2 regions of the Aliiglaciecola sp. 2_MG-2023 genome follow, and region 1 is predicted to be linked to the other one. Evidence: riboswitches for the same ligand, from Rfam matches in the RefSeq annotation. Region 1 holds a riboswitch; the other holds the start of a gene.

Region 1 (5,150 bases):
ACATACGCCAAGTGATTCGCTAAAATTTGTTTAATATCTCGGCTAGGGTCATTTGTTTTTAAAATTTTCGAAGCTTGTTCAAATATTTTTTGAGTCATGGGACGATGGGCTGACGTCACTAAAAATGTGGTATTCGTTGACATGATTAATTGTCCAGCTGCAATTCCTAAAGCAGATGATTTTCCTCTGCCTCTGTCTGCAAGAACGACTATCTGATTGTTATCTTTAGAATATGCAAACTTGATATATTCCACCAACTGAAACTGATCAGCAGTCATACATACTTCATCTTGAAAATGGCTTTTTCTCAATTCGGTTGTTTCTGCTTGAGTTAGTTGCAATTGTTGTTGTTGCCAGATTGAAACGCCAGGGAAGGTTTTAATATGCTCCACTAACCATTCTATAAATGGCGAGTGAGGACGGCTTGTATTAGGCACTAATCCTTGAACTGTACTTTGCGTATTGCCATTTTGTGACCAAGTATCTAGTTCTGGGCAAAGTAATATCATCAAGCCGCCTTTACTCACACAGCCGCTCAAAGCGAGTAGGGCATTGCCTCTAATATCAGCAAAGCCATCATATACCACCCATTCGAATTCTTGACCTAAAACGCTCCTATATTGCTTTGATTCAATATTTTTTACAGAATCAATATCACCGACACAAATACTCGATGTTGGAGCATGTGCAGTAAGTATATTTGTTATCGATTCTTTAACCCACTCCTGCGATCCGGATATAACCAACAACTGTCGGTGACCGATATTGCGTCTGCGTTTCTCAAGCCAAGTTAATACTTCTAATGTCATATGCTTTTTTAGTTGAATTCTTGATATAGTTCAACTCCCTAGTGTATTGAATAAATTTAAGGAATACGAATGCGCTTTCTATCTCGAAGGTTAGTGATGCCAGGAGATTTAAATTATGCTGACGCGTTATTTGGTGGTCGAGCATTGGAATGGATTGATGAAGAAGCTGCTATCTATGCTATTTGTCAGTTAGAAACGAATGTGTTGGTAACAAAGCATATTGGTGAAATTACATTTGAATCTCCAGCGTTAAAAGGAGATGTAGTAGAATTTGGTCTGGCGACTAAAAAAGTTGGGCGTACTTCGATAACTATAACCTGCATGGTTCGCAATAAGGTGACCAAAAAAACCATATGCGTGGCGGATGATATTGTATTTGTCAGTTTAGATCCAACTACCAGAGAGCCTGTGCCTCATGGCAAAACGATTAAAGATTTGGAACAACAAACCCAGCAAGAATTAAGATCATTGAATTTAAGTGATTAGTTTCTTGTAACGTTATCCAAACTCAATTTGTTTGAGATAAAAATGCCGCTGACGTTTTGAAGTTAGCGGCATTTTTTATTCTATAAACTTGCGGTAACTATTTTTCTAACATCTTCAGGCGTAATGTTTTGCCTTTCACCTATTTTAGTTTTGCCCGCTTTTTCGAGTCTCGAAGCAACCTTATCGGCTACATCACTATCAATGTCATATTCAGATAGGGTGGTCTTGATTCCCATATCTCGGAAAAATTGTTCAGTTTTTTCAATAACTAAATTGATTGCCCCTTCTTCATCATAGCGGCTTAATCCCCAAACTCGCTCTGCATATTGAAGCAGTTTTTCCCGTTTGTGTTCACGCTGATGTTGCATTACACGGGGTAAAATAATTGCAAGGGTAACGGCATGATCTAAATTATAAAGGGCTGTTAACTCATGTCCTATCATATGGGTAGACCAATCTTGAGGTACTCCAGCGCCAATCAGTCCACTTAACGCTTGTGTCGCATTCCACATTAGATTCGCACGCAATTCATAATCTTTAGACGTGAGCACCTGCGGCCCGATATCAATTAAGTTGCTTAAGATCGATTCCGCAAATCGGTCTTGAACACTCGCATTTACGGGGTAGGTTAGATATTGCTCAATAACATGTACAAATGCATCTACCACACCATTTGCCAGTTGGCGTTCCGGTAAAGAGTAGGTGACTTCTGGGTCTAGTACCGCGAATTGAGGTCTAACATGTTCCGACATGAAGGGTAATTTAAGATTATATTCTCGACGAGTTACCACTGAGCTGGTATTGGTTTCAGTACCTGTCGCTGGGAGTGTTAATATGCAGCCAAGACTTTTAGCACTTTTAACTTTTGCACCCTTAGCTAAAATGTCCCAAGGTTCGCCTTCGAAATCTGTGGCTGCGGCGACAAATTTAGCTCCGTCGATGACTGAGCCACCTCCAACTGCGAGAATAAATTCTACGTCTTCTGATTTCACCATTGATACGGCTTTCATCAATGTTTCAAATTCGGGGTTAGGCTCCACCCCGGAAAATTCACACCAATCGTGCCCCTCAAGTTGTTCAATAACTTGTTGATAGATACCGTTGTTTTTGATACTTCCACCGCCGTATATCAACATGATTTTGGCACTGGGTAGTAAAGTGGATAATTTACTAATACTGTCTTTTCCAAAAACAACTTTAGTGGGATTGTAGTAGATAAAATTTTGCATTTTCAAATCCGAAATTATGTAAAGAAGCTGAAAAGTGTCGATTAACTATATTGAACCACTAAGTGAGAAATTCAAGTTGAATGTATGAATTAACCGTCATTCATCAGTTCTATGATTTGCCTAATTGGCAGCGTAGTTTTACAAATTCAAAATATTCAATAAGTTAACTTGCGTTTTTAATTGGGGAGTCCGAAGCTTTCGACTTTATTAATTTTGCATGCGCAATCCATACCAATTTCAAAAAACAGCAATATATTCATGGCGATTCCATTACGCCCTTGCTATCATCTCGCCGTTCAAGTTAAACACTAACTTGTTACACCAAGGGGTGCTCTTTGCTGAGATCTAATTTATTGGAAACCCTTATACCTGATCCGGATAATACCGGCGTAGGAATGGTCATCAAGAACTTCTTAAAGCTCTCCATTTACTGCCGAAATACCGGATCTTTTCATTAATTAGAAGAGATCCAAATGAAATTAAAATTTCCTTTACTTTACACAACCTTATTAAGTGCAATTCCTGCATACGCGTTAGCAAGTGAAAATCTAGAAGTGATTACTGTTACCTCAGACTTCAGAGAAAACGATATTCAGAACGTCACTGCCAGTGTCAGTGTGATATCTGAAGAGGTGATTGAACAACGCAATGGCTTTCATCTTGAGGATATTTTAGGGGTAGGTGCCAATATTAACTTTAGCAGTGGCGCTTCCCGAGGACGTTTTATACAAATACGTGGAATTGGTGAACGTAGTCAATATTCTGAACCTAATAATCCCTCAGTAGGATTGTTAGTAGATGATTTTGATTTTTCTGGATTTGCCGGCATCGGCACCCTGTTCGATGTTGAACAAGTAGAAATTTTGCGTGGACCGCAGGCTACTGAGTTTGGCGCTGCGGGTATGGCCGGAACAATTAAAATCAAAACCGCCGAGGCAAATGAGCAGCAACAAACAAAATTTCTTGCCACTGTTGCTCAGCAAAATACTTGGAATATTGGTGCAGCTTACGGTAATCAAATTACTGATAAACTTTTCTATCGTGTTGCCATCAACCAGTTTAAAAGTGACGGTTTTATCTACAATCAATTTTTAGATAGAGATGATACCGATAACTTAGATGAGTTGACTGCGCGTTTGAAGCTCAAGTTTCTAGCAACCGATAACACAACCATCGATTTTAATTATCAGTATTTTGATATTGATAATGGCTATGATGCGTTTTCACTTGATAATGATGGGGTTACTCGCTCAGATGAGCCTGGTGTTGATACTCAAGAAACCCATGCTTTTGGCATAAAAGCGAAGATTGAATTTGCAAAATCTACACTTATTGGTTCATTGAACCACACTACATCAGATTCAGTGTACGGCTATGATGAAGACTGGACTTATGTGGGCTTTCACCCTTGGGAATACAGCTCGACTGATTACTATTATCGTGAGAGGGATTTAACCAGTGTTGATTTGAGAGTTGTTTCAAATGACAACGGATTGATTTTTGATGATAGCACGCAGTGGCTAATTGGTTTTTTTGCTCGTGATATTGATGAAAATACGCGCAGAAATTATACCTATGCAGAGCAAGACTTCACCAGTCAATATGAACCTCAAAATTTGGGGGTATATGGTCAAACCGACACCCAGCTTACGTCAAATCTAAATTTAAGCGTTGGTCTTAGAGCGGATCGTTTTGAGATGGATTATATCAACAATGACGGTTATATCGAGCAGCAAACGGATACCATGCTAGGTGGTAAAGTTGTTCTTAAATATTCAATAAATCAAGCATCTGTGTATACGAGTGTTTCGCGAGGGTATAAAGCAGGTGGATTCAACCCTGACCAACGGGTAAGCGAAGCAAGTCGTTTATTTTCTCCTGAGTACAACTGGAACTACGAAGTTGGCATTAAAGGACAAGCCTTTGACGATCAACTCTTTATGCGAGTTGCACTTTTCTACATGGATAGAGAAGACACCCAAGTTAGTGACTATGACGTGCAAATCAGCGAAGAAGGTATTCCGAGTTTTATTGATATCATCGGCAACGCAGATGTGGGAACCAACAAAGGTTTAGAAGTAGAACTTGATTGGCAAGTATCCGAGTTGTTAAACCTGACTGCTAATTATGGTTATCTAGACGCTTATTTTGGAAGTTATACCCAGGCCGACGGCACCTATATTGATAAACAATGGCAAGCCCAAGCGCCAAAAAATTCATTTAACTTAGCTGCTGTCGGGTATTTATCTCAAACTGTAAGTGTGCGCTTAGAAGCGGATGGCAAAGACAACTATCGTTTTTCCGATGGGCACGATGTGGAATCACCTTTCACTGTTTTAGTAAATGCGCAATTACGTTTAGATTGGCAGGATTGGACGTTTTCTCTATGGGGCAAAAACATACTGGACCGCGAACATTACGTTAGAGGGTTCGGTGGTTTTAGTAATGATCCGCGAGACGGATATGCGACGCCTCAACCTTACCTGCAACTTGGCGATGGTCGTCAATTCGGACTTACCGCAAGCTTACGTTATTAATCAAATTGGACACTAATTATGAAATCAGTAGTTGAAATCTCGTTATATCCACTTAACCAAAAATACTTAGCACCAATCCAAGACTTTAT
Region 2 (5,150 bases), on a different contig from region 1:
CATTGAATTGCCGGAAGATATTGCCGCTGAAAAAACCAACGCAAAATTAATCAAAGCTAGCGCCGTAAGACGTCCCATCGCTGAAGATAAGTCGATTGACGGTGCGGTTAACATGATAGAGACAGCTAAGTCACCGGTTTTACTCATTGGTGCTGCTGCAAACCGTAAACTCACCGCTAAGATGCTCAAAGAGTTTGTTGAAAAAACCGGTATTCCTTACATCACCACACAGATGGGGAAAGGGGTTTTAGATGAAAGCGGTAAATTGTTCATGGGCAATACCGCATTATCCGATGGTGACTTTGTACACCGAGTGATTTCACGCGCTGATTTGATCATTAACGTCGGTCATGACGTGGTAGAGAAGCCGCCATTTTTCATGGGTAATGATGGCAAAAAAGTCATTCATATTAATTTCGCCTCCGCTGCGGTTGATCCTGTGTATTTCCCTCAATTGGAAGTGGTCGGTGATATTGCCAATAGCATTTGGCAAATTAAACAAAAAATTACGCCATCCAATAATTGGAAACTTGATTTTTATAGCGATGTTCATGATGCATACATTGCTCATCGTAAAGTGTCAGAAGATGATGACCGTTTCCCTATATTGCCGGAACGTTTTGTACGAGATATTCGTACCGCAATGCCAAAAGACGGCATAGTGACCCTCGATAACGGCGTATATAAAATTTGGTTTGCTAGGAACTATCCTGCTTATCTACCCAATACATTGTTGCTTGATAATGCTTTGGCAACAATGGGGGCAGGGCTGCCGTCAGCTATGGCGGCTAAGATTGTAAACCCCGATAAATCGGTTATTACCGTGTGTGGTGATGGTGGTTTCATGATGAATAGTCAAGAAATGGAAACCGCAGTGCGCCTTAAATTGCATATAGTGGTGATTATTTTACGTGACGATGCGTATGGAATGATCAAATGGAAACAAGCGCATATGGAGTTTGATAATTTTGGTTTGGATTACGGTAATCCCGATTTTGTTAAATACGCTCAAAGCTATGGTGCCAAAGGCTGGCGGATTGATTCAGCCGAAGAATTGTTACCAAGAGTACAGGCTTGTTTAGCTGAGCCAGCTGTACATCTAATTGATGTGCCTGTTGACTATTCTTTGAATGACCAAACATTAAATAAAACCATTCGCGAACTTAGCCAAAAACTATAGGAACAACCATGTTACAAAAAGCTTATCCTTATTATTTAGCGAATAAAGCCGTTTATGCCAATCAAGATTTAGTTGTAACTAACAAGTACACAGGCGAAGCTGCTACTACAGTGGCAATGGCCAAAGCTGATGTGATTGACCAAGCAATTGAAGCTGCAGATAAAAGCCAAGCTGCGTTAACGGCAATGAAGCCATACGAGCGTCAAGCGATATTAAATCACTGTATAAAACGTTTTGAAGAGCGCTTTGAAGAGCTGGCATATGCTTTGTGTATTGAAGCCGGTAAGCCAATTAAAGATGCTCGAGGCGAAGTGACGCGCTTAATTGATACTTTCCGTATTGCGGCCGAAGAATCCGTCAGAATCAGTGGCGAAGTGATGAATTTGGAAATTACCCCTCGCGCCAAAGGCTATCAGGGGATGTATAAAAAAGTTCCGATTGGTCCATGTTCATTTATTTCCCCGTTTAACTTTCCGTTGAATTTAGCGGCTCACAAAGTTGCTCCTGCATTGGCTGTTGGTTGTGCTTTTGTGTTGAAACCAGCAAGTCGCACGCCATTAGGTGCATTGATTATTGGCGAAATCTTGGCTGAAACTGATTTGCCAGAAGGTGCGTTTTCAATCTTGCCTTGTAGTCGTGACGGAGCTGATCTGTTTACAACCGATGACAGATTTAAGTTACTTAGTTTCACCGGTTCTCCTGATGTGGGTTGGGATCTTAAAGCTCGCGCAGGCAAGAAGCCGGTAATACTTGAACTAGGTGGTAACGCTGGTTGTATTGTTGATCATGATACTGATTTAGATGATGCCATTGAACGCATTGTATTTGGAGCTTATTACCAGTCTGGTCAAAGTTGTATTAGTGTGCAGCGAGTATTAGTGCATGAATCTATTTATGCTGATTTTAAAAAGCGTTACGTCGAAAAAGTCGCGAATTTGGTGCATGGCGATCCGCTAAGTGAAGATACATTTATCGGCCCTATGATTTCAGAATCTGAAGCAACTCGTCTTGATGATTGGATTGCCGAAGCCAAATCTAAAGGTGCTAGTGTATTATGTGGTGGCAAACGTGACGGAGCTATGCTGCAGGCAACTGTCTTAGAAAACGTACCAAGCGATGCCAGCATTAGCGCTGATGAAGCCTTTGGCCCAGTGTCAATTATCGCTCCTTTTAGTGATTATGACGATGCTCTAGAAGAAATTAACAATAGCCAATTTGGCCTGCAAGCGGGTGTTTTCACGCGAGATATCTATAAAGCGCATAAAGCATGGGATGTGTTAGATGTTGGTGGTGTCGTAATTGGTGATGTTCCAAGCTGGCGAGTAGACAACATGCCATATGGTGGTGTTAAAGAGTCTGGATTAGGTCGTGAAGGTATTCGCTTTGCTATTGAAGACATGACAGAGCTACGTTTGATGGTATTGAGAACGCCTCAATAATTGTATAATTAAGTGACTAGTCCTGAAATAGGTTGATTCTTATTTCATTTGAAACGCCCGGTGAATTTCATCGGGCGTTTTGTATTTAACGGCCAAGTGTCGTCGTCGACTATGCTATGTCTCAACAAGTTCAGCCAGCATAACCTTTGCTTGCTCGAGATTTTGTGGTTTGTAGAGTAATAATTCGCCTTTCCCATTTGGTCGACAACCGCCAATTTAAAACCGCGGAAATAGTCACCTCGAGTAGTCTTAACGGGAATTTCATTGCACTGTCCCAAACCAATTCGAAAAGTGTCAACAGTATTTAGGACGGCTCACACAGCGTAACCCTAACTTCGCCGTTGTTTTTGGAAGGGAAGTTTATTACTCGCTGGTTCTACTTGTTAAATCAAATGAATGTGTTTATATTACTGCACTCTTGTCGGAGTGCTAGCACGATTTAGTTGACTAAGTTGTGTGGGCTGAGACCGTTTATTCGGGATCCGTTGAACCTGATCGGGCTAGTACCCGCGAAGGAAACAAGCGTAACGCTGTAACCATTAAGGCGCTTTTATTGCGGCTTAATCTTACCGCTTATTTTGCCAATTGGGGGGCTATTCTAGGTTGTTAGACGCAATCTGCCCTTATTAAGATAATTGGCGCTTTTCAACACCAAACCTCTCCAGACAAGCAACTTCATTTTTTAACAATATGAGAGATTGCTAATGTCAAATCGTCGTCAAACTCGCGCTAATGCGAAACAATTTATAGATAACTTTACACCTTTTTCCTACCCCAATTCGAACAAAATATATTTATCAGGCAAGCAACACGATATTCGTGTGGGTATGCGCGCAATAACACAAACAGATACGATTTTAGGTGGTAGTAAAGAGGCCCCTATCACCCAACAAAATCCGGATATTCTGGTGTATGACTGCACAGGGCCCTATTCGGATCCTAAGGCTCAAATCAATTTACACCAAGGTTTAAACAAACTGCGTCGCGACTGGATCCTGCAACGGCAAGACGTTGAACAGTTAAAGCAAGTCAGCTCTGAGTTCAGTCAAGAGCGCATCGCCGACGATGGTTTCGAGCACTTGAGGTTCAACCGCTCAGTGAAACCATTAAAAGCCAAATCTGGCAAACGTGTAACTCAAATGCACTATGCCAAAGCGGGAATCATTACTCCAGAAATGGAATATATTGCAATCCGTGAAAATATGGCCAGAGAAGATGTAACAGACCCTGTTTTGCGTCAAAAAGCCCAAGGTAATGCCTTCGGTGCTCTAGTGGGACAACCTATCACCGCAGAATTTGTGCGCCAAGAAGTAGCACGAGGACGTGCCATTATCCCAGCCAATATTAACCATCCTGAATCCGAACCTATGATCATTGGACGTAATTTTTTAGTTAAAGTGAATGCCAATATTGGAAACTCTGCGGTTACTTCTTCCATCGAAGAAGAAGTTGAAAAATTAGTTTGGTCAACACGCTGGGGAGCTGACACAGTAATGGACTTATCCACGGGACGCTATATCCACGAAACCCGTGAATGGATTATTCGTAATTCCCCTGTCCCTATTGGCACAGTTCCTATTTACCAAGCGCTGGAAAAAGTAAATGGCGTGGCCGAAGACCTCACATGGGAAGTCTTCCGTGACACATTGATAGAACAGGCTGAGCAAGGAGTAGACTACTTTACTATCCACGCTGGGGTATTGCTGCGTTACGTACCAATGACCGCGAAGCGCTTGACGGGCATAGTGTCACGGGGCGGTTCGATTATGGCGAAATGGTGTTTATTCCATCACCAAGAAAGCTTTTTATATGAGCATTTTCAGGAAATCTGCGAAATATGCGCCGCCTATGATGTCTCTCTGTCATTAGGCGATGGTATGCGCCCTGGGTGTATCGCCGATGCTAACGATGAAGCACAATTTTCCGAGTTAGAAACCTTAGGAGAGTTAGTCAAAATAGCTTGGCAATATGACGTGCAAACCATAGTTGAAGGCCCAGGCCACATTCCAATGCAATTGATCAAACAGAACATGGACAAACAATTGCAAATTTGTAGCGAAGCGCCTTTTTATACCCTTGGCCCGCAAACAACCGACATAGCTCCAGGCTACGATCACTTTACCTCTGGCATTGGCGCAGCGATGATAGGTTGGTATGGGGTGGCCATGTTGTGTTATGTCACTCCTAAAGAGCATTTAGGGTTACCCAATAAGGAAGATGTTAAACAGGGTTTGATTGCCTATAAAATTGCTGCTCATGCGGCTGATGTGGCCAAGGGCCACTTAGGCGCACAGATCCGCGACAATGCGCTATCGAAAGCTCGTTTCGAATTCCGTTGGGAAGACCAATACAACCTTGGTTTAGATCCCGATACTGCAAGACGTTATCACGACGAAAGCTTACCCCAAGAGTCTGCCAAGGTGGCACATTTTTGTTCCATGTGCGGGCCTAAATTCTGCTCCATGAAAATTACTCAAGACGTGCGCGAATATGCCGCCAAACAACAAGTTCAGATAGAGCAAGATGCCTCA

Evidence for each region. A riboswitch is a leader RNA that binds a small molecule or an ion and turns the genes downstream of it on or off. The one in region 1 is predicted to bind thiamine pyrophosphate.
Region 2: it holds a riboswitch for thiamine pyrophosphate, as region 1 does, so the genes downstream of both, thiC (phosphomethylpyrimidine synthase ThiC) here and Q4567_RS03850 (TonB-dependent receptor) in region 1, are expected to answer to the same signal.

What each region holds. Positions count from the first base shown of each region.
Region 1 covers NZ_JAUORY010000003.1:3,640-8,789, reverse strand. The annotation lists gene Q4567_RS03865 (GNAT family N-acetyltransferase) at 1-809, opposite strand, end outside; gene Q4567_RS03860 (acyl-CoA thioesterase) at 879-1,295, shown strand; gene Q4567_RS03855 (iron-containing alcohol dehydrogenase) at 1,376-2,524, opposite strand; TPP riboswitch at 2,839-2,937, shown strand; gene Q4567_RS03850 (TonB-dependent receptor) at 2,998-5,061, shown strand; gene Q4567_RS03845 (YkoF family thiamine/hydroxymethylpyrimidine-binding protein) at 5,080-5,150, shown strand, end outside.
Region 2 covers NZ_JAUORY010000009.1:110,471-115,620, forward strand. The annotation lists gene Q4567_RS11420 (acetolactate synthase large subunit) at 1-1,180, shown strand, start outside; gene Q4567_RS11425 (aldehyde dehydrogenase family protein) at 1,189-2,619, shown strand; partial or broken gene Q4567_RS11430 (IS3 family transposase) at 2,659-2,817, opposite strand; TPP riboswitch at 3,032-3,154, shown strand; gene thiC (phosphomethylpyrimidine synthase ThiC) at 3,324-5,150, shown strand, end outside.